Regions from separate parts of the Arthrobacter sp. 01L42 genome, predicted to be linked through region 1. Evidence: riboswitches for the same ligand, from Rfam matches in the RefSeq annotation. Region 1 holds a riboswitch; each other region holds the start of a gene.
What was found. A riboswitch is a leader RNA that binds a small molecule or an ion and turns the genes downstream of it on or off. The one in region 1 is predicted to bind thiamine pyrophosphate.

Region 2: it holds a riboswitch for thiamine pyrophosphate, as region 1 does, so the genes downstream of both, AC1DN2_RS09510 (bifunctional hydroxymethylpyrimidine kinase/phosphomethylpyrimidine kinase) here and AC1DN2_RS14030 (ECF transporter S component) in region 1, are expected to answer to the same signal.
Region 3: it holds a riboswitch for thiamine pyrophosphate, as region 1 does, so the genes downstream of both, thiO (glycine oxidase ThiO) here and AC1DN2_RS14030 (ECF transporter S component) in region 1, are expected to answer to the same signal.
Region 4: it holds a riboswitch for thiamine pyrophosphate, as region 1 does, so the genes downstream of both, thiC (phosphomethylpyrimidine synthase ThiC) here and AC1DN2_RS14030 (ECF transporter S component) in region 1, are expected to answer to the same signal.

The regions. Positions count from the first base shown of each region.
Region 1 is NZ_JBFTSL010000015.1:55,130-62,206, forward strand. It holds gene AC1DN2_RS14015 (UDP-N-acetylglucosamine 1-carboxyvinyltransferase) at 1-408, opposite strand, end outside; gene AC1DN2_RS14020 (energy-coupling factor transporter transmembrane component T family protein) at 569-1,372, opposite strand; gene AC1DN2_RS14025 (ABC transporter ATP-binding protein) at 1,369-3,033, opposite strand; gene AC1DN2_RS14030 (ECF transporter S component) at 3,062-3,709, opposite strand; TPP riboswitch at 3,776-3,919, opposite strand; gene AC1DN2_RS14035 (heme-degrading domain-containing protein) at 4,107-4,652, shown strand; gene AC1DN2_RS14040 (DUF4235 domain-containing protein) at 4,692-4,955, shown strand; gene mnhG (monovalent cation/H(+) antiporter subunit G) at 5,029-5,376, opposite strand; gene AC1DN2_RS14050 (MrpF/PhaF family protein) at 5,408-5,686, opposite strand; gene AC1DN2_RS14055 (Na+/H+ antiporter subunit E) at 5,683-6,228, opposite strand; gene AC1DN2_RS14060 (Na+/H+ antiporter subunit D) at 6,225-7,077, opposite strand, start outside.
Region 2 is NZ_JBFTSL010000008.1:159,546-166,622, forward strand. It holds gene obgE (GTPase ObgE) at 1-1,572, opposite strand, end outside; gene rpmA (50S ribosomal protein L27) at 1,690-1,953, opposite strand; gene rplU (50S ribosomal protein L21) at 2,015-2,323, opposite strand; gene AC1DN2_RS09510 (bifunctional hydroxymethylpyrimidine kinase/phosphomethylpyrimidine kinase) at 2,726-4,273, opposite strand; TPP riboswitch at 4,343-4,440, opposite strand; gene AC1DN2_RS09515 (Rne/Rng family ribonuclease) at 4,589-7,077, opposite strand, start outside.
Region 3 is NZ_JBFTSL010000010.1:145,052-152,128, forward strand. It holds gene AC1DN2_RS11090 (DEAD/DEAH box helicase) at 1-641, opposite strand, end outside; gene AC1DN2_RS11095 (RNB domain-containing ribonuclease) at 1,024-2,517, opposite strand; gene AC1DN2_RS11100 (ferritin-like fold-containing protein) at 2,556-3,230, shown strand; gene thiE (thiamine phosphate synthase) at 3,268-3,966, opposite strand; TPP riboswitch at 3,993-4,113, shown strand; gene thiO (glycine oxidase ThiO) at 4,107-5,417, shown strand; gene thiS (sulfur carrier protein ThiS) at 5,414-5,650, shown strand; gene AC1DN2_RS11120 (thiazole synthase) at 5,656-6,480, shown strand.
Region 4 is NZ_JBFTSL010000001.1:395,482-402,558, reverse strand. It holds gene AC1DN2_RS01690 (VOC family protein) at 282-1,157, opposite strand; gene AC1DN2_RS01685 (amidohydrolase family protein) at 1,233-2,339, opposite strand; gene AC1DN2_RS01680 (GNAT family N-acetyltransferase) at 2,343-2,843, opposite strand; TPP riboswitch at 2,918-3,025, shown strand; gene thiC (phosphomethylpyrimidine synthase ThiC) at 3,021-4,826, shown strand; gene AC1DN2_RS01670 (alpha/beta fold hydrolase) at 4,823-5,557, opposite strand; gene ffh (signal recognition particle protein) at 5,629-7,077, opposite strand, start outside.

The DNA of each region.
Region 1 (7,077 bases):
GGTGCACTCGACGCCGATGCTGGTCAGCACCTCCACGATCCGGTTGACTTCCTCGATCCGGGCAAGCCTGCGCAGCGTGGTGGTGCCGCGGTTGATGAGGCTGGCGCACAACAGCGCGACGCCGGCATTCTTGCTGCTGTTGACGTCCACCGCGCCGGCGAGGGTGCGGCCGCCCTCGACGCGCAGGTGGGTCATCTGGGGCCGGCCCACCTTGACGATGCTGTGCCCGACGATCGCCTCCAGGCGCTGGATCATCTTCAGGCTCAGGTTCTGCTTGCCCTGTTCCATCCGGGCGATGGCGCTCTGGCTGGTGCCCAGCTCGGCGGCGAGTTGCCCCTGGGTCCAGCCCTTGGCGCCGCGCGCCTCGCGAAGCAGGATGCCTACGTGTTCAGCAGTCGGTTGAGTCATGCTCCCGAAAATATCACGCATGATTTATAAACCACGGCAATTCCGGCCGGAATGGCGCCAATCTCACACGGATACCCACGCCATGCGATAACCGGCAGGCCGCCGGAACTCCCGGGCCGCCCCGCCGGAACTCCCGGGCTGCCCGGCCGGCGGCGCCGGTCTACTGGCGGGTGAGGAAGACGAGGTTCCAGGTGCCCGCGCCGAGGGCCGCGGCGACGGCGGCGGCGGCGATGCCGAGCCCGCCCAGCAGCACCCAGGCATCGAGTCCGCTGAACGTGGAGGGCCGGGCCCAGGTCCGGGCGGCACCGCCGAAGCCGCGGGCCTCCATGGTTACCGCGAGCCGCGAGGCGCTCCGGATCGCCTGCACCAGCAGGCCGAAACTCTGGCCCAGCGTGGCGCGGAACCGCTGATAGGGGTTGCCGCTCGAGCCCACGCCGCGGGCCCGCCGGGCCATACCGATGGTCTGCCATTGCTCGGCCATGATTCCGACGAGCCGCATCGCGGCCAGGGTGCCCAGGACGAACCGGTGCGGCAGTTTCGCGTTCTGGGCCAGGGCGTCGGCCAGGTCCGTGGGGTCGGTGCAGCTCATCAGCAGCACCGCGGGCAATGCGATCGCGAGCCCGCGGAGCATGAAGCCGATCCCCAGCTGCAGGGAACCGGCGCTGACGGACCAGATCCCCGCATCGAGCAGGACGGGTCCGGAATCGGGCGCCAGGATGGCCGTGCTCCAGCCGCCCAACGCCGCCGCGAGGATCAGCGGCCAGCCGCGCTGCCACAGCAAGGCCACAGTCAGGCCCGCCAGCGGCAGGAGCAGCAGTTCGAACGCCAGCGCCACCGACGCCGACACCCAGTCAATGGAGAGCGCCAGGACCATGGTGATCAGGGTGACCGCCGTGAACTTGGCGAGTGGGTTGGCTCGGGTCAGCAGCGCATGGTTGCCGCGCAGGCTCAGAGCGTCCCTCAAGGCGAGGCCCCCTCCTGCAGCTCAAGATCCGGGCCGGGAGCGTCCGCGGCGGCGGTTTCCCGTGGCCGGAGGCGGAGTTCGGCACCGCCGAGGACGGCGCTGAATTCGGCGTCGTGCGTCACGGACACGACGGCGGTGCCGGCGTCGAGGAGCTCGGAGAGGAACGAGGCGAGTTCGGCCCAGGTATTGGCATCCTGGCCGAAGGTGGGCTCGTCCAGGACCAGCACCTGGGGGTGCGCCGCCAGCACAGTGGCTACCGAAAGTCGCCGCTTCTCGCCGCCGGAGAGCGTGTAGGGGTTGGCGTCCACAAGCTCCGTCAGCCGCAGCCGCTCCAGCAGTTCGTCCACGCGGTCTTCGCCGTAGCCGAGGTGGCGCGGGCCGAACATGAGCTCGTCGAGGACCTTGCCGGTAACGAACTGGTGCTCGGGTTCCTGGAAGACGGTTCCGATCCTGGCGATCAGCTGCTGGGCCTTCCACCGGTAGGGATCGGGTCCGGCGCCGTCGCGTACGCGGCCACTGGAGCGACCGCTGGAGTGACCGGTGGCGGGGCTGCTCAGCTCCGCCGTGGCCGAGACTGTTCCCGCGACGGGCCGCAGGAGACCGGCCAGCGTCAGCGCCAGGGTGGACTTCCCTGTGCCGTTCTGTCCGGTGATGGTCAGCGCCTCGCCGGCGCGGACCCGGACCGAGACCCCGGACTGGACCGGACGCGGCGCGATGGTGCGGAAGCCGTCGCGCAGCCCGGCCCGCCGCGGCCGTTCGCGGGACACCGCGAGCGCGTCGGCCGCGAGCAGAGTCTGTCCCGCGCCCCGCGCCGGTGTCCGCATCCGCGTCGCCGGGACGTAGCCCGGCACCCAGACGCCCGCACAGATGAGCATGTCCCGCGCCTCGGCCAGGACCCGGTCCGGCGGTCCGTCAATCAAGACCGCGGAGTCCGTGGCGGACTCTGGCTGCAGCACCACGATCCTGTCCACCAGGTCTTTCCAGACCCCCACCCGGTGCTCCACGACCACCAGCGTGGCGCCTGTCTTGTCCAGGCAGCGGCCCACAGCGTCGCGGACCTCCAGGACGCCCGCGGGGTCGAGGTTGGCGGTCGGCTCGTCGAGCAGCAGCAGCCCTGGCCGCATCGCGAGGATCCCGGCGAGCGCCAGCCGTTGCTTTTGGCCGCCGGAGAGGGCCGCCGTCGGGTGGTCCAGCGGCAGCTGTCCCAGCCCGACGTCGTCGAGGGCCTCTCGCACGCGCGGCCAGATCTCCGCCGCCGGGACGGCGAGGTTCTCCGCCCCGAAGGCGACGTCGTCGCCGAGGCGGGAGAGCACCACCTGCGTTTCCGGGTCCTGCTGCACCAGCCCGGCGCGGCCGCGCTGCGCCCGTGGCGCGGCACCGTCGATCAGGAGGCTGCCGGTCTCGTCTGCATCTTCGGCGTCGCCGGAGTCGCCGGAGTCGCCAGCCGCGCCGGCGCCGGCCGCGCCGTCGCCCAGAACGCCGGCCAGGGCGTGGAGCAGCGTCGACTTGCCGGCGCCGGAGGGCCCCAGCAGGAGCACGCGCTCCCCCGGCTGGATGTCCAGGTCAAGGCCGCTGACGGCGGGCCTGGTTCGTCCGGCATGCCGCCAGCCCCAGCCGCGGGCCGTGACGGCGGCCGGCCGGACGCCCGGTGAAGATCTCATGATTCTCTGCAGGATTCAGCGACGGGGCTCAGGAGAAGACGGGCTCCGTGGCGGCCTTGCGGGAGGCAAAGGAGCCCAGCACTCCGGTTTTCGCCAGGCCGCGGGTGGCGAGCCAGGCCAGTCCGCCGGCAATCACTGCGCCGGAGATCGTGGTGAAGACGATGTAGGCGAGCTTGTCGCCGGCTTCGTAGGCGATGTTCCAACCCCACGGCAGGAAGGAATCGTTCAGGCCGCAGAAGAGGCCCGCGCCGGCGCCGGCCAGCACGGAGACGGGCAGGTTGAACTTCTTGTAGAGGAAGGCCGCGAAGACCAGTTCGGCGCCGAGGCCCTGCAGGATGCCGGAGATCAGCACCGTGGTGCCGTACTGCGAACCCATGATGAGCTCGCCGGTGGCCGCGACGGTTTCGCAGAAGAGCGCGGCGCCCGGCTTGCGGATGATGAGCATGCCCAGCACTGCCGGGATCATCCAGCCGCCGGCGTAGAGTCCGCTCAACGGCGGGTAGACCGCGTTGACCGGAGTCGAGATCAGGTTCGCGCCCTGGGACCAGGCCCAGAAAATGACGCCGCCGGCAACGGCGATCAACGCGGCCACCACAATGTCCACCACGCGCCAGCTGTAGTTGCGCCGGGCGGATGAACGGCTGGCGGAACCATGCTGTGCTGAAATATCTGTCATGTCGTCCTCCTGAGGAACAGGAGGGGAGGGTGCGCCGGCCGGTCTCGGCTTCCGCCGCCCTCCGCGCATCCTGAGAACTCGACTCCCTTGCGCCGGTACTAACCGGATCAGGTTCGAGGGTCTGCGGCTGTCCGCACTCTCAGCGCCCACCAAAGGTTTCCCCGGATTGTTCCGGCGATGCCCGACGGCGGCGCTCCCCTGTCGTAATTATTTTCGCCCTTGTGGGCTGGCTCAGTTTACACCCGGACGGCCGGGATTTCAGTGGTGTGCCGTCACAATCGTGGACCGGACGGCGGCAGTCCCGGCGGCCCGGAAAACCCTCTTGGTAGAGTCGTCGTGCCGGACCCCCGGACCCGCCAGCGGGCGGCCTCGTCACCCACCGGAAAGCTGGAATATTTTGTCGCACACACCGGTCACCCAAGATCCCTCCGGGGAATACGATCCCGACTCCAATGAGCCGCAGCCGCGGGGTTCCCTGGCGGCGCTCATTGGCCGCGTGCTGGCCGAGATAGAGGCGCTCCAGTTCGCGTCGTTCAGCAAGGATGACGCCCTGGACCTCGGGCTCCTCCTTGTCGAGCTGGGCAGGCAACGCTCGCTGCCCATCGCCGTCGACATCACCAAAGGCGAGCAGGTGCTCTTCCACGCCGCGCTGGACGGCGCCACACCGGACAATGAGCGCTGGATCAACGCCAAAAAGCGCACCGCCATGCGGTACGAGGTCCCGTCCCTGCTGGTGGGCCTCCGGGCCCGCGCCGCCGGCGGAAGGATCGAGGACAACGCCTGGTGGGATCAGTCGGAGTTCGCCGCCCACGGCGGGGCGTTTCCCATCTACGTGCGCGGCACGGGCGCCGTCGCCGTCGTCACCGTCTCCGGCCTGCCCCAGAAGGCGGATCACGAACTCGTGGTCGAGGCCCTGCGGATGGTCCTCACCCCGGAACGCTAGGCTAGGGGAAAACCGTTCCCGTCCCAAGGAGACCGAAGAATGAACATCCTCATCAAGCTGCTCGGCACCGGCGTCAGCCTCCTGGCCGGCTTTGCCGGCACCAAGCTGGTGGACACCATGTGGGAAAAGTCCACGGGCAACAAGCCGCCCAAGGGCCAGGAGGACGACGTTCCCACCACCCTGCGCTCGGCCCTGACATTCGCCCTGATCTCCGCCTCGGTCAGCGCCATCATCCAGGTGCTCGCCAACCGCGGCACCCAGCGCGCGATCACCCGCTTCGCCAAGACCCAGGACGTCGTCTGACCTGACCCGACCGGCCGCGGCGCCCGCCGCGGCCGTCGAATGCCCCGGACGGGTCCGCCTGGCCGGACGGGGCTCAGCGGTCGTCGTCGTCCGCTCCGTGCGTGGCCGCCTGCTGGGCGGCCTTCTGGACTACCGCCTCGAGCTCGTCGGAGCTCAGCAGCTCCGGGTGCAGGTGCTTGGTCCGGTAGCCGGCCCGACCCACCATGTGAGCGGACACGGGGACGGTGAGCAGCTGGAAGAGCCAGGCCACCAGCAGGACGGGCCACACCGACCAGGTGCGCATCTGCAGGCCAAGGGCCGCCAGCAGCAGGAACAGGCCGAGGACCTGCGGTTTGGTGGCCGCGTGCATCCTGCTCATGAGGTCCGGGATTCGCAGCAGCCCGATGGCGGCCGCGAGGGACATCAGGGCTCCGGTCACCATGAACACGGCAGAGACGGCGTCGATCACTGTGTCAGGATTCACGGACGCCCTCCCGCCTGTCGGCCACGAACCGGGCCACGGTGACCGAGCCGACGAATCCGATCAGGGAAATCGCAACGAGCAGCATCAGGTTGTTCAGGTGCCGGTTGGCGGCCATGTCGATGCACAGGGCCGCGCCGAAGATGGCCAGCAGCACGTCGGCGGCCAGAACCCGGTCCAGCAGCGAGGGCCCCCGCGCGATCCGGACGATCGCCCCCGCGGCGGCCAGGGACAGTACGACGGCGGTCACCGTCAGGACGGTCTGCATCATGCGGCGGTCTCCTGTGTCAGGGCGGAAAGTTCGGCTTTGGTCCCCATGATCCGGATCAGCCCGGCCTCGGTGTCCCGGACCTCTTTGCGCAGCTTGGCCGCGTCCTCGGCATTGCGGACGTTGATGCCGTGGATGTAGAGCGTGGACGTCGACCTGTCCACCTCCACCACGAGGGACCCGGGAATCAGCGAGATCACGTGCCCGGTGGCCGTGACCAGGAGGTCCGAATGGCTTCGGAGCGGCACGGCTACGACTGCGCTGACCACGTTGGGGCCGCGGACCACGGCCAGGTACAGGACCTGGAAGCTTGCCGCGACGACTTTTCCGAGGAAGATGAGGGCGAACGGCACGGCGCGGAGCACGTTGAAGCGGCCGCCGAGTTCCACCGGGGGCAGATAGAAAATGCGCGCCACGAGCACCGCGATGAGGGCGCCGAAGAGGAGATTGCCCGGGCTGAAGTTCTGCCAGAGCGCGCCCCAGACAAAGACGAGCCAGACCAGCAGCGGCAGTTCCTGGCGCAGCGAGATCCTTTTCCGGTTCATTTTCCGCCGCCCTCCCGGACCTGCACCGGGTGGAGCGACGGGGGCACCGGCGGCACGGGCGCGTCCGGGCCGAGCACGGCCTGGATGTAGGAGGTCCGGTCCAGCATCTCCTGGGCGGACTGGTCGGCCACCCTGAACAGCGGCCCGGCAAAGACCGTCAGGGCCACGCCAAAGACCACCAGGCCCAGGGTGGAGCCCACCATGGTGCGGGGCAGCAGGGTCACATTCGTCTTGCCGGCCCGGTCACCCGTGGCGGAGTCGGCCGGCGCTGCCAGGAGCACCGGATCGGGGTGTTCGGCGTCCCCGGGCTTGCGCCAGAACGCCCGGTTCCAGACCCTCGCGATCGCCAGCAGGGTCAGCAGGCTCGTCAGCACGCCGCCGATCACCAGGGCGTAGGCCAGCGGCGTCCCCAGTTCCACGCCTGCCTGAAGCAGCCCCAGCTTGCCCAGGAAACCCGAGAACGGCGGGATTCCGGCGAGGTTCATGGCGGGAATGAAGAACAGGACCCCCAATACCGGGGAGAGCTTGGCCAGTCCTGCCACGCGGTCCATGGACGAGCTGCCGCCGCGGCGTTCAATCAGGCCGGTCACCAGGAACAGGCTGGTCTGGACAGTGATGTGGTGGGCCACGTAGAACACCGCGGCGCCCAGACCGGCCACGGTGGACATGGCCAGGCCGAACACCATGTAGCCAATATGGCTGACCAGGGTGAAGGACAGGAGCCTCTTGATGTCACTTTGGGCCAGGGCGCCGAGGATGCCCACCACCATGGTCAGCAGCGCCGCGACCATGAGCGGGGCGTTGAGCGCATCCCCCGGGAATAGCAGCGTTTCCGTGCGGACCATCGCA
Region 2 (7,077 bases), on a different contig from region 1:
GCCCAGTCCACTCTCCTTGAGCGGCTGCCGCGCGCGGCGGCTGCTGACGGATTCGGTCCAGATGCCGGCCTTGCGTTCGGCTTCGAGCTCGGCGCGGGCGGCGGCCTTGGCGTCGCGGCGTTCCTGCTGTTCGTCGCGCTTCTGGCCACGCGTCGGGCGGTCGCCGATGTCGGCGAAGCGCACGTCGGTGCCGCGGGGGGAGGCGAGCAGCTCAGCACCGGCCATCATGGTCGGCTCCCAGTCGAAGACGACGCCGTCGTCCTCGCCGATGACCACCATGTCGCCCGGCTTGGCGCCCTGCTTGAACAGTTCATTTTCGACGCCGAGCTTGGCCAGGCGGTCGGCGAGATAGCCGATCGCTTCCTCGTTGGTGAAGTCTGTCTGCTTGACCCAGCGCACGGGCTTGTCGCCGAGGACGCGGAAGAGCGGCTCAAGGTTCTTTTCCTCGCGGCGGATCGTGAAGCCGGTCTCGTTGACGGCGCGGGGGCGCAGCACGGGGGCGTGTACCTTCGGCGGGGTCGCGGCGACGGCGTCGCGGGCGGCCTTGACGATTTCGGCCATGGCGAAGCCAAGCTGGCGGAGGCCTTCGTGGCTCGTCGCCGAGATTTCGAAGACCTTGTAGCCCCGGGATTCGAGCTCCGGGCGGACGAACTCGGCCATGTCCTTGCCGTCCGGCAGGTCAACCTTGTTCAGGGCCACGAGGCGGGGGCGGTGGTTCAGCGGTACGACTTCGCCGTCGGACCCGCTGTAGCTCATGTCGACGGCATACTTCTCCAGCTCGGCCTCGATGATGGCGAGGTCGGAGAGCGGATCGCGGTCCGATTCGAGCGTGCCGCAGTCCAGCACGTGCACCAGGGCGGCGCACCGCTCGACGTGGCGCAGGAAGTGGTGGCCGAGGCCCTTGCCCTCGCTGGCGCCCTCGATCAGGCCGGGGACGTCGGCAATGGTGAAGCGGACTTCACCGGCCTGGACGACACCCAGGTTGGGGATGAGGGTGGTGAAGGGATAGTCCGCGATCTTGGGCCGGGCGGCGGACATTGCGGCGATCAGGCTGGACTTGCCGGCGGAGGGGAAGCCGACGAGGGCGATGTCGGCGATGGACTTCAGTTCCAGGACGACGTCGCTGGATTCGCCTTCGATGCCGAGCAGCGCGAAGCCGGGCGCGCGGCGCTTCTGGGAGGACAGGGAGGCGTTGCCGAGGCCGCCAATCCCGCCGGCGGCGGCGATGTATTCGTCGCCTTCGGCCACGAGGTCGGCGATGACTTCGCCGGACTTGGACTTCACCACGGTGCCCACCGGCACCGGAAGGATCAGGGTTTCGCCGTTTTTGCCGCCGCGCCAGTCGCCCATGCCGGGGCCGCCGTTGGTGGCGTGCCGGTGGGGCGCGTGGTGGTAGTCGAGCAGGGTGGTGGTCTGGGGGTCCACGCGCAGGATGACGTCGCCGCCGTTGCCGCCGTTGCCGCCGTCGGGACCGCCGAGGGGCTTGAACTTCTCACGGTGGACGGAGACACAGCCGTGACCGCCGGTACCGCCGGATACGTGCAGTACTACCCGGTCTACAAAGCTCGCCACGTGGATCTCCTCAGTGCTGTTCCCCGGACCCCCAAAGGCGCCCAAGATGATTGTAATGCGGTTAAAACACCGGTGGAGCGGACCTAATGGCCCGCCCCACCGATTTAGAACTTATTGTTACTCTGCGGCTGCAGCAGCCACGATGTTCACAACGCGGCGACCACGGCGGGTGCCGAACTCGACAGCACCGGGGGTCAGGGCGAACAGGGTGTCGTCCCCGCCGCGGCCTACGCCGGCGCCCGGGTGGAAGTGGGTGCCGCGCTGGCGGACGATGATCTCGCCTGCGGAAACTACCTGGCCACCGAAGCGCTTGACGCCGAGGTACTGGGCGTTGGAGTCACGACCGTTGCGAGTGGAACTCGCGCCTTTTTTATGTGCCATTTGAAATGCCTGCCTTCAAAAATTCTGGGGAATCTGCTGGAACCTGAACAGTAACGAAGAGTTACTTGATACCGGTGATCTTGACCTTGGTCAGTTCCTGACGGTGGCCCTGACGCTTCTTGTAACCGGTCTTGTTCTTGAACTTCTGGATGACGATCTTCGGACCACGGAGGTCTTCGAGGATCTCAGCCGTAACCGTTACCTTGGCCAGGTCCGCAGCAGCAGACGTGACTTTGTCACCGTCCACCAGGAGCAGTGCGGGCAACTCAAAGGTGCTGCCGGCTCCACCGGGGACGCGGTTCAGGGTAACGAAGTCTCCAACGGAAACCTTCTCTTGGCGGCCGCCTGCGCGGACAATCGCGTACACCACTGGGGAACTCACTTCTCTCGACGTTTATTACTAGATTTGCGTGCGGAACCAGGGGCCAAATTCTTTGGACCGGCTCACGCTGTGCCTCAACGCCGGTGGATTCCCCGGGGGAACCCATGAGCTATCCCCGGAACAAATCCATTTGGAATTCCAAGCGGACCGTTCTCAGGGTCATAACCCAAGTGTTGGCGTAAGCACCGAAGATCTAGAATACGCTAATTTTGTCTTCGGCCGCAAATGAGGCTGGTTCCGGCGGGTAGTCCGTGATAGGCGCCACAACATCTTGATGCAAAGTCCCTGCCAATGTTCTTGGCCGGGATCTTGACCATCTTGAGCTGTGTTGCCGCAACGACTTCCGGAACCGTGCCCCACCATCGTACCGGTAGTCCGGACCAGCTCGCGTCAGGCGTACAGCCGCGGCGCGTCGAAGAAGTCCACTTCGTAGCGCGATGACTGCCGGAAAGCCAGGGCCATGGCCTGCCGCTCGCTCTCCGATGCCCGCCCGGCCGCCGTGTCCGTGTACGCGATGGCCTGCCGGGTCGCGGCGGCGAAGTCCTCGTCGGCGTAGGTCCGCAGCCAGCCGGCGTAGGGGTGCTCCCCGGGGGCGCCACCGGCCAGGAACTCCCGGTGCAGCGTGGAACCGACCTCGGCGTAGAGCCAGAAGCAGGGCAGCGCCGCCGCCACGAGGACGCCATAGCTGCCGGAGACCGAGGCGGCCAGCAGGTGGTCCACATACGCTTTCGTGACCGGGCCCAGGGTGGAGGCCGTGAGGCGCGTGCTGAGCCAGGAACGGTGCAGCTCGGATTCGACCTCCAGGCAGGTCTGCGCCGAACGGGCCCAGAACAGCTGCTCGGCCTCGGTGGGGGCAATCGCCGCGGCCCGGGCCAGGACCCGGGAGTAGCCGTTGAGGTAGATGGCGTCCTGGGCGAGGTAGTACGCGAACTCGTGCTCGGGCAAGGTGCCGTCGGCCAGCCCGCGGACGAAGTCCAGGGCGTAGATCGCCTCAAGATGGCCCGCGGCTCCTGCGCGCAGGGCTGCGGCGAACTCCCCCGCCGCCGGACCCTGCCCGCCCTGGAGGTGCTGCAGGTGGTGGAAGTGGTGGACCGGGCCGTTGCCGGAGCCGACGTCCAGGGCCGAGGCTTCGCGGAGCGCGCCCAGCAGCCACGGCTTGACTTCCCGCAGCGCCGCTTCCCAGTCCCCCACCCGGGCCTGCACGGTGGCCATGGCCGAGGACAGGGAGCAGCCGGTGCCGTGGCTGTTGCGCGTCGCGATCCGCTCCCCCGGCACCACCACCGTTTCCTGGCCGAGCAGGCCGCCGGTGTTGACCAGCGCATCCGGGCAGCCGGTGCCGGCGCCGGTGCCGTCGACGTCGTGGGCATCGGCGTCGTGGGCATACCCGTCCCCCGGCTCGGCGCCCTGGAGGTGTCCGCCCTTAACCAGGACGGTGGTGCCGGTCAGGGCGGCCAGCCGCTTGCCCTGCGCCAGGGCCTCGGACCAGTCGGCAGCGACGGGTTCCTTGAGCAGGATGGCGAGTTCGGCGAGGTTGGGCGTGATGAGGTCCGCCAGCGGCAGGAGGGCCTGCAGGGCGGCCTCGGCCGATTCCTGCAGGAGCCGGTCACCACTGGTGGCGACCATCACCGGGTCCAGGACCACGACGGCGGGGCGCACCTTTTCCAGCCAGCCGCGGACGGCGTCGATCACGGCGGCGTCACCGAGCATGCCGATCTTGACGGCGTCGATGCCGATGTCGTCGCTGATGGCGTCCAGCTGCGCCGTGAGGAACGCCGCCGGGGGGACGTGGACGGCGCGCACGCCCTGCGTGTTCTGCGCTGTCAGGGCGGTGATGGCGGCCATGCCGTAGCCGCCGTTCGCCGCGATGCTCTTCAGGTCGGCCTGGATTCCGGCCCCGCCGGAGGGATCGGAGCCGGCGATGGCCAGCACGCGGGGAATGCGCGGCGGGGCCGGCAGAGACTCGTTGTGCAGAAAATTGGGCGGGAGGAACTCGGACGGATTCGATTTCGCGGACAAGGAAGACATCCCTTCGCCGGTGCTAACCGGACAGGTTCAACGGGTCTGGATCTCAGCCGGCCCGATGCCCGGCACCCCGTGTCAGTGTTCCAGCCTAGCCCTTGCCACCCGGAGGACCCGTTAACGCACGAGCGGGCCCGGGCCCGGGCGGACGTATGTTACGTCTGCCATGACCCGGACCCGCGGCCCGACCTGTCGAAATAATGACCGGACGGGGACGTGGTCAGTCGCGGAGGACTACAGCTCCGACGCCGGCACGCCGACGCCGAGGATGATCGGCTCGTTGCCGGCCGGGATGGACGCAGGCCCGGCCGCAGCGGGAGCCTTGGCCTCGTGGACCGATCCGGCCGCGGCCGGCCGGGTTGCCTCGCGGTGCTCCACGGAGGTTTCGTTGGCTGCGCCCTGGGCGCGGCTGGCACTCCGGTTGCGGCGCCCGCGGCGGCCGCGCAGCGTCGTGGTGTCAGCTGTGCGTGACGCCGGCGCCTCCGCAGCGCGGACGGCCGACGGCGCCTCGGGCGCCGTGGCTTCCGGTGCGGCAACAGCTGCTGCCTGACCGGCCGCCAGGCCGGCGGCCTGGTCCGGCTTGCCGGCCTCGGCTTCGCCCAGGTTTGCGAAGGCCTCGGTCAGCAGGTCCAGGGTCAGGGCCGGTGACGGCGCGTCCTCCGCGTGCTCGACGAAGGGCAGGGCCACCTGCTCGCCGCCAAACGTCAGCACCGTTGCGGGGCGGCCGGCTGCCTCGTCGGCGGCTGCGAGCTGCGTGACGGCGTCGACGGCGGCCTGGCGGGCCCCGGCGTCGCTGGCTGCGGCTGCCTCCCCGTCGTGCAGGTGCGCGGCGTGCGCTGCGGCAGCGATGTTGGCCAGCGCGGCACGGGTGGCCTCGGCCTTGGCGTGGCGTTCGGCCTCGGTGGGTTCGGCGTGGACGGGCGCGGGTGCGGCCGGCGCGGTCTCTCCGCCCTGGCCTCCCCGGCCGCGGCGACGGCTCTTGCGTTCCGGGCGGGCAGCAGGCTGCGCCTCGGTGCGCGGCACATAGTGCTCCGCGGCGACCGTGTTGGCGCGGCGGTGCTCCACCGGCTCGTCGTGGGTGACGATGCCGCGGCCCGCACATGTTTCGCACTGTTCGCCGAAGACTTCCAGCAGCCCGGTGCCCATCCGCTTGCGGGTCATCTGCACGAGGCCCAGCGAGGTCACCTCGGCCACCTGGTGCTTGGTCCGGTCCCGGCCCAGGCACTCCACCATGCGGCGCAGCACGAGGTCGCGGTTGGATTCGAGCACCATGTCGATGAAGTCGATCACGATGATGCCGCCAATGTCGCGCAGGCGCAGCTGCCGGACGACTTCCTCGGCCGCTTCCAGGTTGTTCTTGGTGACGGTTTCCTCGAGGTTGCCGCCGGAGCCGGTGAATTTGCCGGTGTTAACGTCCACCACGGTCATGGCTTCGGTGCGGTCGATCACGAGCGAACCGCCCGAGGGCAGGAAGACCTTCCGGTCCAGGGCCTTGTGGATCTGCTCGTCGATGCGCCCGGCCGCGAAGATGTCCGTGTCCTTGGTCCACTTCTCGAGCCGGCCCACGAGGTCCGGCGCGACGTAGGTGACGTAGGCCTCGATGGTGTCCCAGGCTTCCTCGCCGGAGACGATCAGCTTGGAGAAGTCCTCGTTGAAGACGTCCCGGACCACCTTGATGGTCAGGTCAGGTTCGCCGTAGAGCAGCTCGGGGGCGAGGATCTTGGTGGACGTCGACTGGCTCTCGATGCCTTCCCACTGCGCGCGGAGGCGGTTGATGTCGTGCGTCAGCTCTTCCTCGGAAGCTCCCTCGGCCGCGGTGCGGACAATGACGCCCGCGTCCTCGGGCAGGCGGTCCTTGAGGATCCGCTTGAGGCGGTTGCGTTCGACGTCGGGCAGCTTGCGGGAGATGCCGGTCATGGAACCGCCGGGCACGTACACGAGGTACCGGCCGGGCAGTGAGATCTGGCTGGTGAGACGGGCGCCCTTGTGGCCGACCGGGTCCTTGGTGACCTGGACCAGCACGGAGTCGCCGGACTTTAGCGCGTTCTCGATGCGGCGCTGCTTGCCCTCGAGGTTGACGGACTCCCAGTTCACTTCACCGGCGTAGAGCACGGCGTTGCGGCCGCGGCCGATGTCCACGAAAGCGGCTTCCATGGAGGGCAGCACGTTCTGGACCTTGCCCAGGTAGACGTTGCCGATCAGGGAGTCCTGCTGGGTCTTGGACACGAAGTGCTCGGCCAGGACGCCGTCTTCAAGGACACCGATCTGGATTCTGTCGTCGCGCTGGCGGACGATCATCTGGCGGTCCACGGACTCGCGGCGGGCCAGGAACTCGGCCTCGGTGATGACGGTACGGCGGCGGCCGGTGTCGCGGGATTCGCGGCGGCGCTGCTTCTTGGCTTCCAGGCGGGTGGAGCCCTTGACGGATGTGACGCGGTTGTTCACCGGCGCCTCGGCCATGGCACGCGGCGCACGGACGCGGGTCACCGTGTTGGGCGGATCGTCGCCTTCCCCGCCGGTCAGCTCGAGGTCCTGGTCTCCACGGCGACGGCGGCGGCGGCGGCGGGAGGTCACACCGTCTTCAAGGATTACCTCGGAACCTTCGTCGCCCTCTTCTTCGGTGCCTTCCGACTCGGTGTCGGACTCGGCAGAGGTGCGGGTGCGGCCGCGCCGGCCGCGGCTGCGGCGCCGACGGCGGTTGCCGGCGTCCTCGTCCTCGTCGC
Region 3 (7,077 bases), on a different contig from region 1:
ATCAGGGTCTCGACGTCCGGCAGGAACCCGAGGTCCAGCATCTCGTCGGCTTCGTCGAGGATAACGATCTTGACGTTCTTCAGGCTCAGGTGCTTCTGCTTGAAGAGGTCGATCAGGCGGCCGGGGGTACCGACGACAACCTCGACGCCGTTCTGCAGCGCCTCGACCTGCGGCTCGTAAGCGCGGCCACCGTAGATGGTGGCGATGCGGGCGTTGCGCTTCTTGGCGGCGTTTTCGAGGTCTTTGGCTACCTGGACGGCGAGCTCGCGGGTAGGCACGATCACCAGGGCCTGCGGGGCGCCGGGAACGGCCAGTTTGTCGAAGCCGGCGTCGTCGCGGCCGACGACGCGCTGCAGCGCCGGGATGCCGAAGCCGAGGGTCTTGCCAGTACCGGTCTTGGCCTGGCCGATGATGTCATGCCCTGCCAGTGCGACCGGCAGGGTCATGGCCTGGATCGGGAAGGGGTGGGTGATGCCGGCGTCGGCCAGGGACTCCACGATGTCGGCACGGACATTGAAGTCGGCAAAGGTCTTCTCGGCAATCTCGTGCGGCTTTTCGTCCGAGATGATGGTCTCTTCGGGCTCGATGGTCTCCGTGCCGGACTCATCGGTCAGAAGCTGGTGCGTGTGCAATTCACTCACAGGGGAGTTTCCTTATTCATTTTGGGCTGCGCTGCTTGCTCAACGGGGCCGGCCGTGGTGGCCGTTCCGGAGCACGCTCAGGCGCGCAAGCAATTCCAGTGGAAGCCGATCGCGGGCTATCTAAATGCTGGCACTGGGGACCAGCGGGTGTATCTCAAGATCGCGTAGGGGCGGGCTTGTTGAATTCGAAAATCATGGAAATCAACGACCGGGCATCCATTTCTACCTCTTCAGTCTAGCTGTACAAGGCGTGGATCCTCGACTGGGCGGGTGATTGCGCCTCGGGAAGTGACCGGGAGGGCGGCCGGGAGCGCTGGCTGGCGACGGCGTGGGGACGGCGTGAGGACGGCCAGCGGGCCGTCAACGGACCGATAGCCGGCCGTCAGCCCACGAGCTCCAACTGGATTTCCCGCGTGACGATGTCCGAGGACACCACCCGGACCCGGACTTTGGTGCCCGGTTCCAGCTCGCCGGGGCAGCGTGCGGTCACGGCGGGCTCGGCGATCTGGACGATCCCGGACGGGCCGTTTCCGTTGCCGTTGGTCTTCCCGCCGTTGCCGTTGCTGGTGCCGTTGGTGCCCTTGGCCGGCTTGGGACCGGAGATGACGACAGCGTCGAATTCCTGGCCGACGTGGTTGACGAGCAGGGCCGCCTCAACGGTGTCCAGCGCCAGCCGCTCCAGTTTTGCCGCCAACTGGTCCGAGGTAGCCATGATCGCCGGGAGGGAGGGCAGCGCGGCCCTGGCCCAGGCAGGAACTTCGGTGCCGTTGCTCAGGGCCTCGCAGATTACCAGCACGAAGCGGTCGACCAGCCGCCGCAGCGGTGCCGTGGAATGGGCGTAGGCCGCGCCGATGGCGGACTGGACGGCGGCGTTGGGCACTGTGCCGTCGAAGGGTGTGTATCCGGCACCGCGGAAGAGCATCCCGGCCGAATGCACAATGGCCAGCTGCCGGGGGTCCGTCGGGTCAAGGGTCCGCAGGTACTCGCCGTAGCGCATTTCCCCGTCCCAGGGCTTGCCGAGGGCGTGGGTCTGCCGGTGGAAGTGGCGCAGTGATGCCTCGTCCGGGGCGGGCATGGTGCGCAGGATGCCGACTTTGCCCTGGAGCATGAGCGCCGCGGCGGCCATCCCGGTCATGAGTGAAATCTGGGCGTTCCAGTCCTCCACCGGCAGCGGCGGGGCCGCTACGATCCGGTAGCCGCCGTCGGGCAGTTGCTGGATCTCCTGTTCCGGCATGTTCAGGCTCGCGCCGCCGCGCAGTCGTTCCAGTTCCACCCGTTTGAGGCCTACTTCTTTCAGCAGCTGCAGCACGGGCGCCGCGGTGCCGGCGTCGAGCTGGGCCTGGACGCCTTTGTAGTTGAGCTTCGCGCGGCTGCGGACCTGTGCCCGGCGCACGAGGACCGAGGCGACCTCTGCCGCGGCGTCGAGCTCGAACTCCCAGACGAACGCCGCGCACAGCTGCCCGGCGAGCAGACTGCCGGCGGCCTCGCTGATAATCTCCGGATGCAGCGGAATCCGGCCGTCCGGGGTGTAGAAGGTCTGGCCGCGGCGTCGGGTCTCGGCGTCCAGCGCCCCGCCCGGGGCGACAAAGGAGGGGACGTCGGCGATGGCGTAGAAGACCTTGTAGCCGCCGTTGCTCCGTTCGATAAACAGGGCCTGGTCCAGGTCGGTGGACGATGCCGGATCGATAGTCACGAACTCGACGTGCGTGAGGTCAAGGTCCGGGAGCTTGTGCTCGGCCACCGCCGCCTCCGCGTCGCGCAGCACATCCTCGGGGAACGGGCCGGGCAGTTCCAGCGTGGTGCGCAACGCCTTGAGTGCCCCGGCAAGCTGGTTCTGCTGCTCGTGGACACTGGGGGTCAGGCGATGATGTGACACGAAAATCAGGGTAGCCCGATTTCCGCTATTAGTCTTGGATGATGAGCGCAACTGCGGACGATCCTGCCCTCTACAACAGCTTCCTTGCCGACCTGCTGGGAGTCTTGGCGTACGGCGAGCTTTCCGCCTTCGAGCGGCTGTCCTCGAGTGCCCGGTATTCGCCCACGCTGCATGACCGTGCGTTGCTGGGCAGGATGGCGGTGGTCGAGTTCCAGCATTACGAACTCGTCCGAATCCGGCTCGAACACATGGGCCTGGATACGGAGGCCGCCATGCTGCCGTTCCAGCCCTCGGTGGACCACTTCCACGAACGCACGCGCCCGTCGGACTGGTACGAGGCCCTCATGAAGGCCTACGTGATCGACACGGTCGCCGCGGACTTTTACGGCGTCGTGGGCCGGTACGTCGACGCCGCGACCCGTGAGTTGATCGGGCAGGTCCGCTCCACCGGTGAGTCCACGGCCGTGCTGCAGGCGCGCATCAAGGCGGCCCTGGCCGATGACCCCCGGCTGGCGTCGCGCCTGGCGTTGTGGGCCAGGCGTCTGCTGGGGGAAGTACTGAACCACGCCCAGCGTGTCAGCGCTGAGCACGCGTTCCTCGGCGGACTGTCGGGGCTGGACGACGCCGGCGCCCGGGCGCTGGTCAATGGCCTGGCGGCCGAACTTGCAGCGAATCACGCGCGCCGGATGACGGAGCTGGGTCTCGCCGGATAGTTTCAGTGCCGGCCGGCATTACGGGCTGGGGACCTGCTTAGGATGCGGCGGCGTCCAGCGCCGCCAGCAAGGCTCCGGCGGCGTGGGCCGGATCAGTGGCGTCGGTGATCGCCCGGACCACGACGATCCGCCGGGCACCGGCATCGACTACCTGCTCCACGTTACTGAGGTCGATCCCGCCGATCGCGAACCACGGCAGCACGCTTTCGTCGACCTTGCCGGTTCCCTCCGCGTCCGCCCCGCCGATCGCCTGGGCGGCGTAGCGCACCAGATCGAGGCCGACGGCGGCGCGTCCGGGCTTGGTGGGCGTCGCCCACACGGGGCCCACACAGAAATAATCGAGCCCTTTGCGGCCTGGCGCGGCAGCGATGGCGGCGTCCACCTGCTTCGGGCTGTGGGTGGACAGGCCGATCACGGCATCCTTGCCGAGAAAGCCGCGGGCGGCGTCGAGCGAAATGTCCTTCTGACCGACATGGAACACCGGAGCCCCGGACAGGGAGGCGATGTCCGCCCGGTCATTGACGGCCCACAGCCGCCCGTGGCGCTGCGCCGCGGTGTGCAGGACCTCCAGCAGTTCCAGCTCCTCGGAGGCCTCGAGCGACTTGTCGCGCAACTGGATGATGTCCACGCCGCCGGCGAAGGCGGCGTCCACAAAGTCCTCGAAGTCGCCGCGGTCCCTGCGGGCGTCGGTGCAGAGATAGAGGCGGGCGGTGGTGTGGAGAGGGTCCTGGCTCATGGGACCAGCCTAGTTCCTCTAAACTGGGCGCATACCGCGGGAGCCCGCAGCAGCCATGTCGCCGCTGCCCGGCTGAGAGGGCGTCAGAGCCGACCGCTTGACCTGATCCGGCTAGTACCGGCGTAGGGAAGGAATTTTTCATGGGCACACGAGCAGGCCGTGCAGCCGGAGCCGCAAATGACGCCGCCGCCCAGGTTTGTGACACAGGGCCCGGTACCGCAGAGGGAATCACCGCGGGGGATACGACTGCCGACGTGGCCGTGATCGGCGGCGGGGTGATCGGCCATGGCATCGCGTTCGAGGCCATCCGCTCGGGCCGATCCGTGGTCCTGATCGATGATGCTCCCGGCAGCGGAGCCAGCTGGGCCGCGGCCGGCATGCTGGCCCCCGTGAGTGAACTGCACTACCAGGAGGAACAGCTCCTGGAACTGATGCTTGAGGCCTCCCGGTTGTGGCCAGGATTCGCTGCGGCTCTCGACGCCGGTGCCGCCGGCGCGGATTCCCCGGCGGGTACCGGCTACTTAACGACGCCGACCCTGGCGGTGGGGGCCGACGCGGCGGACCGGCGCGCCCTCGCGGACTTGAGGGAAGTCCAGAAGGCATGCGGCCTGGCCGTGGAGCCACTGACAGTGCGCGAGGCGCGCACCCGGGAGCCCCTCCTGAGTCCCGGCATCTCGTGTGCCTTCGACATCCCGGCCGACCACCAGGTGGACCCCCGCCTGCTGATCACCCGGCTCGCCGGCGTGCTCGGTGCGGAAGGCGGCAGCTTCGTCCGGCGGCGCGCGGCAGGACTGCTGTGGCAGGACGGACAGGTGGCGGGTGTGCGGTTGGCCGGCGGCGGTACCGTGCGGGCTGCCGAGACCGTGGTCGCCAACGGGCTCGGCGCCGCCGCGCTCGAGGAGCTACCGGCCGGGCTGGCGCTGCCGCTGCGGCCCGTCTACGGCGACATCCTCCGGCTCCGCGTGCCTCCGCATCTGCAACCGCTGCTCACGGCCACCGTGCGGGGCATGGTGCGCGGCATCCCGGTGTACATCGTCCCCCGCCAGGACGGCACCGTGGTGATCGGGGCCACCCAGCGGGAGGATGGACCGTCGGATCCGCACGCAGTTTCCGCCGGCGGCATTTACCAGCTGCTGCGGGATGCCCAGCAGCTGGTGCCTGCGGTCGCCGAGCTGGAGCTTTTGGAAGCCACGGCGCGGGCGCGGCCCGGAACCCCGGACAATGCCCCGCTGCTGGGGCGGGTCGCACAAGCGGACGGCGGCGACGTCCCGGGACTCATTATCGCCACAGGATTCTTCCGGCACGGCGTCCTGCTGACCCCCGCCGCTGCCGCCGTGTGCCGGCAACTCATGGATTTCACGCCGGACCCGCGCTGGGCCGGGTTCCGCCCCGACCGTTTTTCCCGCATCCCGGTTACGTCCGGGGACAGCCCTAAGAAGGAAGCAGCATGAACATCCGACTTAACGGAACGGATCAGAGCGTCGCCGACGGCGCCTCCGTCTCCGCACTCGTCAGCCAGCTCACTGGCCGGAGCATCGGCCCCGACGGCCGCGCCGCCGACGGGCGGAAGCTCGGTGTCGCCGTCGCCCGCAACGCCGAAGTGGTGCCGCGCAGCCAGTGGCACGCCACGGCGCTCGCCGACGGCGACGACGTCGAACTTGTCACGGCAGTCCAAGGAGGATGACCAGCATGAACGAGACGACGTTCGCAGGAGCACAGGCCGTCCCCATGACCGGTGCGGTGGCCGATCCGTTCGTGGTCGACGGCGTAAGGCTCGGCTCCCGCCTCATCATGGGAACCGGCGGTGCGCCGAGCCTGGACGGGCTCGGGGCGGCGCTGGTGGCGTCCGGGACGGAGCTGACCACGGTGGCGATACGCCGCTATTCGCCGGCGGAGACGGGCTCGCTGTTCCAGCTGCTCGAGGACCATCAGATCCGGGTACTGCCCAACACGGCAGGCTGCTTCACCGCCAAGGACGCCGTCCTTACCGCCGAGCTGGCGCGGGAGGCCCTGGAAACGGACTGGGTCAAGCTCGAAGTCATTGCCGACGAGCACACACTGCTGCCGGACGCCGTCGAACTCGTGGACGCAACCGAACAGCTCGTGGCCCGAGGCTTCAAGGTCTTCGCCTACACGAACGACGACCCCGTGCTTGCCCTCCGGCTCGAAAACCTCGGCGCGACGGCCGTGATGCCGTTGGGCGCCCCGATCGGCACCGGACTGGGCATCCTGAACCCGCACAACATCGAGCTGATCGTCTCGCGCGCGTCCGTGCCCGTGGTGCTGGATGCCGGGATCGGCACGGCCTCGGACGCTGCCCTGGCGATGGAACTCGGCTGCGACGCCGTGCTGTTGGCTACGGCGGTGACCCGTGCGCAGAATCCGGTGCTCATGGGCGAGGCCTTCAAACATGCCGTCATCGCCGGCAGGCTGGCGAAAGCGGCCGGCAGGATCCCGCGGCGGGAACACGCATTGGCGTCCTCGGCAATGGAAGGCCGGGCCGAGTTCCTCTAACGCCCGCTCGGCCGGCGGGGCTGATCTGGTTGCGCCGGCCGGACCTCCTGATCACCCTTGCTCTTGATGACGCGCCGGCGCGATCATCGGTAGGCCCGGCCCGGTCCGGCCCGGCCGGGTCGACGTGCGGCGGGGACGAACCGGGTATGCCGTCGGTCCGCATCCGGATGGTCCACAGTCCTCGTGGATCACGTGGTTGTGCGAGTACGCAGGGTCCCATTAGCGCGCTGGTGAAACTTTCACGAAGAATGGCGTTGCCACTTCTTTGCCTTTCCAGCTGCCCTTTTCGAGGTCAGGTGCCATTCCTTGCAGCCTCCGCATGGGTATACGCTCGCGGGCAACTTGCCCCCAGATGACGAGCCCTGCCGGATGATTTCCTTGAGCGCGCGGTTCGCGTGCCAGGGGGTGGAGTAGGTGATCTTGGTGCAGCTTGCCATCGAGCGAAACCCTTCTTGAAAGAGTACGCGCGTGGCTCATATCCACACTTGAGCGCCACCTAACAGTGGCGTCCCAGGTTCCACATGATTGTGTCGTTCAAGGCACAAACTATCGCAGCCCTAACTGCGTTGCAATCGTGAGTCTTCGGCGCAAGATTCT
Region 4 (7,077 bases), on a different contig from region 1:
AGCAATGGGCATGCTCCGACGTCCTGCCTGGGAACAGTGGACATGTCCCATGTGTCCTGCTGGCGAAGAGTGGACATGTCCCTCGCTGGCCCGGGAACCCGACCAAGGCCCGATGGGCATGCCCTCCCCTGACCCTGAGCACTGGACATATGGCCACTATGTCCATTCCCGGCCGCGAGCAGTGGACATGCCCAGCGTTCCCGCCGGCGAAGAGTGGACATGTCCGGGGGGAGCTGTGCGCGCTGGACATGTCCAGCGACCAGCGTGCCTGGGGAGAACTTCTAGCGCACGGCGACGCGGATCCGGTTGCGCCACGGATCCTCGAAGCGCAGCTCGGCGCCGGTGTGGTGGGATTCGACGCCGGCAACCTTGAGCCGGTCGGCCAGGGCCGCGACGTCGTCGCCGGAGGGCACCTCGATGAGGACTTCACCCAGGCCCAGCGTGTCGCGCCGGGGGCCCGCGCCGCGGCTGTTCCAGACGTTCATGGCCATGTGGTGGTGGTAGCCGCCGGCCGAGACGAACAGCGCCTGGCCGTGCCAGCCCGCGGTCTTTTCGAAGCCGAGCGTGCCGACATAGAAATCATGCGCCGACTGGACGTCGCCGACCTGCAGGTGGACGTGCCCGACGCCGGCGGCGGCCTGGCGCTGGCCGGCCACGGACTCCTCGGTCAGGTATTGCTGCAGGTAGCGCTGCGGCGGCAGGGCGAGACTGTCCATGACGACGTTCTTGCCCTCCCAGGACCACGCCGCCCGCGGCCGGTCCCAGTACAGCTCGATGCCGTTGCCTTCGGGGTCGTTGAAGTAGAACGCCTCGCTGACGAGGTGGTCCGCGCTGCCGGTGAAGGACTGGGGCTCGTACTGGGCCGCGGTGGCGATGGTGGCCGCCAGGGAGTGCTGGTCCTCGAAGAGGAGGGCGGTGTGGAAGAGCCCGGCCTCGCCGCGGGAAGGTAGATTCAGGCCCGGGGCAGGCGCCAGATGCACCAGCGGCTTCTGCTGGCGCCCAAGGTAGAGCCCGCCGTCCTGTTCGGCCACAGTCTCCAGGCCGAGGGCGCGCTGGTAGTAGTCGGTCATGAGCTTCATGTCGCCGACCTTGAGCATCACGGTGCCCATGGTGAGTTCGGCAGGAAGGAGGTCCTGGGTGCTGGCTTCTGCGGTCATGGCAATGCTCCGTGGATTCTGTAGCCACCGGCCTTCGGCGACTCTACATAAAGATAAATTACTTGAAGCTTCAATTTATTCCAAAACATGGACTGGCACCCGGTCTACCGGCAGCCCACGCAGCACGATATGCCGGATCCGGCGGAGCGTGGCCGGATTGCTCCGCGGATCTTCGGCCGTGACGAGGACATCAGCGCTTGCCCCTTCACCGATGGACTCCGCGCCGAGCCAGGTCCGCGCGGACCAGCTCGCGGCGTTGAGGGCGGCAGCGGCGGAAAGGCCGGCGGCGTGCAGGGCCTGGATCTCGTCCACGATCCTGCCATGGCTGATCACGCTGCCGGCGTCGGTACCGGCATAGATCGCCAGCCCGGCCTCGTGGGCTTCGAGGATCCGCTCCGCCCGGCGCTCCCACAGCGAGCGCATGTGGGCTGCGTAGCGGGGGAACTTGGCCGCCGCCCGGGCGGCGATGTCCGGGAACGTGGCGATGTTGATCAGGGTGGGCACGATCGGAACACCCTGTTCGAGGAAGCGCGGCAGGTGCCGCGGCAGCAGCCCGGTGGCGTGCTCGATGCAGTCGATCCCGGCATCGAGCATGTCATCCAGGGTGTCTTCGGCGAAGCAGTGTGCGGTGACGCGGGCCCCCTCATCGTGGGCGGCACGGACGGCGTCCTTGACCGTCCGGGCGGGAAAACTGGCGGCGAGGTCGCCGGCGTCGCGGTCGATCCAGTCCCCCACGAGCTTGACCCAGCCGTCGCCCGCGCGGGCTTGCTTCCGCACGGCCTCGACGAGATCCTCCGGCTCGACCTCGACGGCCAGGCCCGGCAGGTACCGCCGGGCCCTCGCGAGGTGCCGGCCCGAGCGGATGATCCGGGGCAGGTCCGCGCGCTGCTGGAGCCAGCGTGTGTTGTGGACGGCGCCGGCGTCGCGGACCAGGAGTGTCCCGGCGTCGCGGTCCGCCAGGGCCTGGGATTCCGCGGTGTCCTCGGTAACGTCCCCGCCCGGGCCGAGGCCGATGTGGCAGTGCGCGTCCACGAGGCCGGGCATGACCCAGCCGTCCAGCACGAGGTCGGGCGCGGCGGCCGGACGGCGGAAGGTTAGCAGGCCGCCCACCGACCAGAGCCCGCGGCGTTCCTGGTCCGCCGCGGTGAGGATGGGGCCGCTGAACTCGATGATGCCGGTCATGACCTAAAGCCTAATCCGCATGACGATCCGCCGGCCAAGACCGTCCAGCCCCAGCTGCGCTTCGTGGATCCGCAGGGCGCCCAACGCCTGTCCTGGCTGGGCGAGTTCCTCGAAACCGCAGCTCGCATAAAACGGCGCATTGAACGGGACGCCTGCGAAGGTGCAAAGCGTCATCGATAAATAGCCACGGCTCCGGGCCGCATCAAGGGCCGCCTCCACCAGGGACCGTCCTATCCCCCGCCCGGCGGAGTCCGGCTGCACGGAGAGTTGTTCCAGATGGGCCTGGCCGCCGACCTCGTCAACGCGGGCAAACCCTACGGGCGGGTTTCCGGCGACAAGTATGAAGAGCGGCTCAACCGGCGCCGTCAACTCCGGAGCCGGGAGCGTCTGGTTCCCCAGCTCCGCTTCGAGGATGCGGTCTGCTGAGGCCTCGAGAACCGGCAGCGCCGGGAGGTCTTCCGGCGTCGCCATCCGGATGCGGGGCACGGCCCTGGGCAGAGTCACCGTGCCACGCTAACACCGCGGTCCGCCGTCCGCGTCACACTCGAGGGCCGGCCGGAGGTGCGTGGTAGTTTCGTCTACGACCACACGGGTGCCCCTGCAGGGGCTGAGATCGGGCTGACGCAGCCTGCGACCGTTGAACCTGTCCGGGTAATGCCGGCGAAGGAAGTGAGCTTTTCCGTGAACACCCAAGTGACACAGCACAGCCCTGTCCAAATTCAGTCCGCAGCCACCACGCAGTCGCTGAAGTCCCACTCGCTGGCCTTCAGCACGGATCCGGAGCACGGCATCCGCGTGCCGGTGACCGAGATCGCCCTGGAACCCTCCCCGGGCGGCATCCGGAACCCGCCGTTCCGGGTGTACCGCACTGCCGGACCGGGCAGCGATCCGGTCCGCGGGCTGGAGCCGTTCCGCACCCCCTGGATTGAGGCCAGGGCGGACACCGAACCCTACGCCGGCCGTGAACGGGAGCTGCTCGACGACGGCAAATCGGCGGTGCGCCGCGGTGCGGCGTCGGCCGAGTGGCGGGGCGGCCGGCCGGTGCCGCGCCGGGCCGCTGAGGGCAGGACCGTCACGCAGATGCGCTACGCCCGGGACGGTGTCATCACCCCGGAAATGCGGTTCGTCGCGCTGCGCGAGAACTGCGATGTGGAGCTGGTGCGCAGCGAGGTGGCCGCGGGCCGCGCGATCATTCCCAACAACGTCAACCACCCCGAATCCGAGCCGATGATCATCGGCAAGTCGTTCCTGGTGAAAATCAACGCCAATATCGGCAACTCCGCCGTGACCAGCTCCATCGCCGAGGAGGTCGACAAACTCCAGTGGGCCACGCAGTGGGGCGCGGACACCGTCATGGACCTCTCCACCGGGGACGACATCCACACCACGCGCGAGTGGATCATCCGCAACTCCCCCGTCCCCATCGGAACGGTCCCGATCTACCAGGCGCTGGAGAAGGTCAACGGTGAGGCGAACGCCCTGACCTGGGAGATCTTCCGGGACACCGTGATCGAACAGTGCGAGCAGGGCGTGGACTACATGACCATCCACGCCGGCGTGCTGCTGCGGTATGTGCCCCTGACGGCCAACCGGGTCACCGGCATCGTGTCCCGCGGCGGTTCCATCATGGCCGGCTGGTGCCTGGCGCACCACCGGGAGAACTTCCTGTACACCCACTTCGATGAGCTGTGCGAGATCTTCGCACACTACGACGTCGCGTTCTCCCTGGGCGACGGACTGCGGCCGGGCGCGACGGCGGATGCCAACGACGCGGCACAGTTCGCCGAACTGGACACCCTGGCCGAGCTCACGCAGCGGGCCTGGGACTTCGACGTGCAAGTCATGGTGGAGGGTCCCGGGCATGTGCCCTTCCACCTCGTCCGGGAAAACGTGGAGCGCCAGCAGGAACTCTGCAAGGGCGCCCCGTTTTACACACTCGGGCCGCTCGTCACGGACATCGCACCGGGCTATGACCACATCACCTCGGCGATCGGCGCCACCGAGATCGCCCGCTACGGCACCGCCATGCTCTGCTACGTCACGCCCAAGGAACACCTCGGGCTGCCGAACAAGGACGATGTGAAGACGGGCGTGATCACTTACAAGATCGCCGCCCATGCCGCGGACCTCGCCAAGGGCCACCCCGGCGCGCACGAACGCGACGATGCCCTGTCCAAGGCAAGGTTCGAGTTCCGCTGGCGGGACCAGTTCGCGCTGTCCCTGGACCCGGTCACGGCCGAGGCCTTCCATGATGAGACGCTTCCCGCGGAGCCGGCCAAGACAGCCCACTTCTGCTCGATGTGCGGTCCGAAGTTCTGCTCCATGCGGATCAGCCAGGACATCCGGGACGAATACGGATCAGCAGATTCGCAGGCGGCCCTAGCGCAGATGGCGGCCGGAATGCGGGCGAAGAGCAACGAGTTCCTCGCCTCGGGCGGCAAGGTCTACCTGCCGCAGCCCTCGGTGGGAGAACCCGCAGCTTCCTAGGACGCCCGGGCGTGCTGGTGCCGGCCGACCTCGGCAATGTAGGAGCGGATGGCCCGGTCCCCTTCGGCTGAATCCTGGGGCCGGTGCCCTCCCGGCGCCGTGCGGTGCAGGGCGCCGGTCTCGCGCAGGTAGCCGGCGATTTCCTCATACAGCGGTTCCCAGCCGCCGGTCAGGACCAGGGTCGGCACGCCCGGCACGATCTGCAGCGGGGCTTCCCACGGCGGCGCCTGCAGGCGGAGCCGGCGCGCAGCCCGGAGGGCCTCCGGCGTCGTGGCCCCGGGGGCGTCCGCCGCGAACGCGCGGCGGATGAACTCTCGCTGGAAGTCGTCGTCGCTGAGGTTGTGGCGGACGTCGAAGAGCGGCTGCATCAGGGCCCGGTGCGCGGCGGTGGCCGGGAGCTCCGCGGTCAGGGACAGGCAGGCCGGTTCCACCAGGGTCAGCGACTGGACGAGGTCGGGCCGTTCGACGGCGGCCATCATCGCAGCGATCGCGCCCTGCGAATGGGCCACGACATGGCCGCCGGCCTCGCCGCGGCCGTCGTCTGCCAGCGAGGCGAGCACGATGGCGGCGTCGGCGGCGAAGCTGGATTCGAGCGGTTCCGCGACGGCGTCAAACCCGTGCCGCCGCAGGAACAGGGCGTCGTAGTCCAGCGCCATTCCGTGCTGTTTTGGCCACGCGGCGGCGCCGAAGCTGCCGTCCCCGTGGACGAAGACTACGCGCTGCTTGAACATTGTCTAACCCTATGGCACTTCAGTGCTGATGCTGCCGGCGACACAGTGCCGGCGGCCGTCAGCACTTGCGGCTACTTGCTGCCGCCGAGGAACTTGTCGAAACCCTTCGGCAGGTTCAGCTGGGACGGATCGAAGTCGCCGCCCTGCTGGCCGAACGACGCGCCGGTGGGCAGCGCCTTGGGGCCGGCGGCACGCCGGGCCTCGGCGTCGCGCAGTTCCTGCGCCGCCTTGGCCGGGTTGCCGGAGCGGGCCTTCTTCTTGGGCGCGGACTTGGCTCCCTTGCGGGCTCCGCCCCCGCCGCCCATGCCGGGCATCCCCGGCATGCCGGGCATCCCGCCGCCGGCGGCCATCTTCTTCATCATCTTCTGGGCCTGGGCAAACCGTTCCAGCAGTCCGTTGACCTCGGAGACGTGCACGCCGGAACCCCGGGCAATACGGGCCCGGCGGGAGCCGTTGATGATCTTCGGAGCCACGCGCTCGTGCGGGGTCATCGAGCGGACAATGGCCTCGACGCGGTCGATCTCGCGCTCGTCGAACTGCTCCAGCTGCTGGCGGATGTTCTGCGCACCCGGCATCATCATGAGCATCTTCTTCATGGAGCCCATGTTGCGGATCTGCTGCATCTGGGCGAGGAAGTCATCGAGGGTGAAGTCTTCCTGGTCGGCGAACTTCTTCGCCATCCGGGCGGCTTCATCCTTGTCCCAGGACTTCTCGGCCTGCTCGATCAGGGTGAGGACGTCACCCATGTCGAGGATGCGCGAGGCCATGCGGTCCGGGTGGAAGAGCTCGAAGTCGTCCACGCCTTCGCCGGTGGAGGCGAACATGACCGGCTTGCCGGTCACCGACGCGACGGAGAGCGCGGCGCCGCCGCGGGCGTCGCCGTCGAGCTTGGAGAGCACGATGCCGGTGAAGTTGACGCCCTCGTCAAAGGCCAGGGCAGTGTTGACGGCGTCCTGGCCGATCATGGAGTCGATCACGAACAGGACTTCGTTCGGGACGATCGCGCGGCGGATCTGGCGCGCCTGCTCCATCATCTCGGCGTCGACGCCGAGACGGCCGGCGGTGTCCACGATCACGACGTCGTGCAGGGTGCGCTTGGCTTCCTCGACGCCGTCACGGGCGACGGCGACGGGGTCACCGGCAGGGTGGTCCAGTTCGGTGGACGTGGCGCCCGGGTGCGGGGCGAACACGGGTACGCCGGCGCGCTGGCCGACCACCTGCAGCTGGGTGACGGCGTTGGGCCGCTGGAGGTCACAGGCCACCAGCATGGGGCTGTGGCCCTGGGACTTGAGCCATTTGGCGAGCTTGCCGGCCAGGGTGGTCTTACCGGCGCCCTGGAGGCCCGCCAGCATGATGATGGTGGGTCCGGTCTTGGCCAGGCGGATCCGGCGGGTCTCGCCGCCGAGGATCTCGACGAGTTCCTCGTTGACGATCTTCACGATCTGCTGGCTCGGGTTCAGCGCCCCGGCGACCTCGGCGCCGAGGGCACGCTCGCGCACACGGCCGGTGAATTCCCGGAC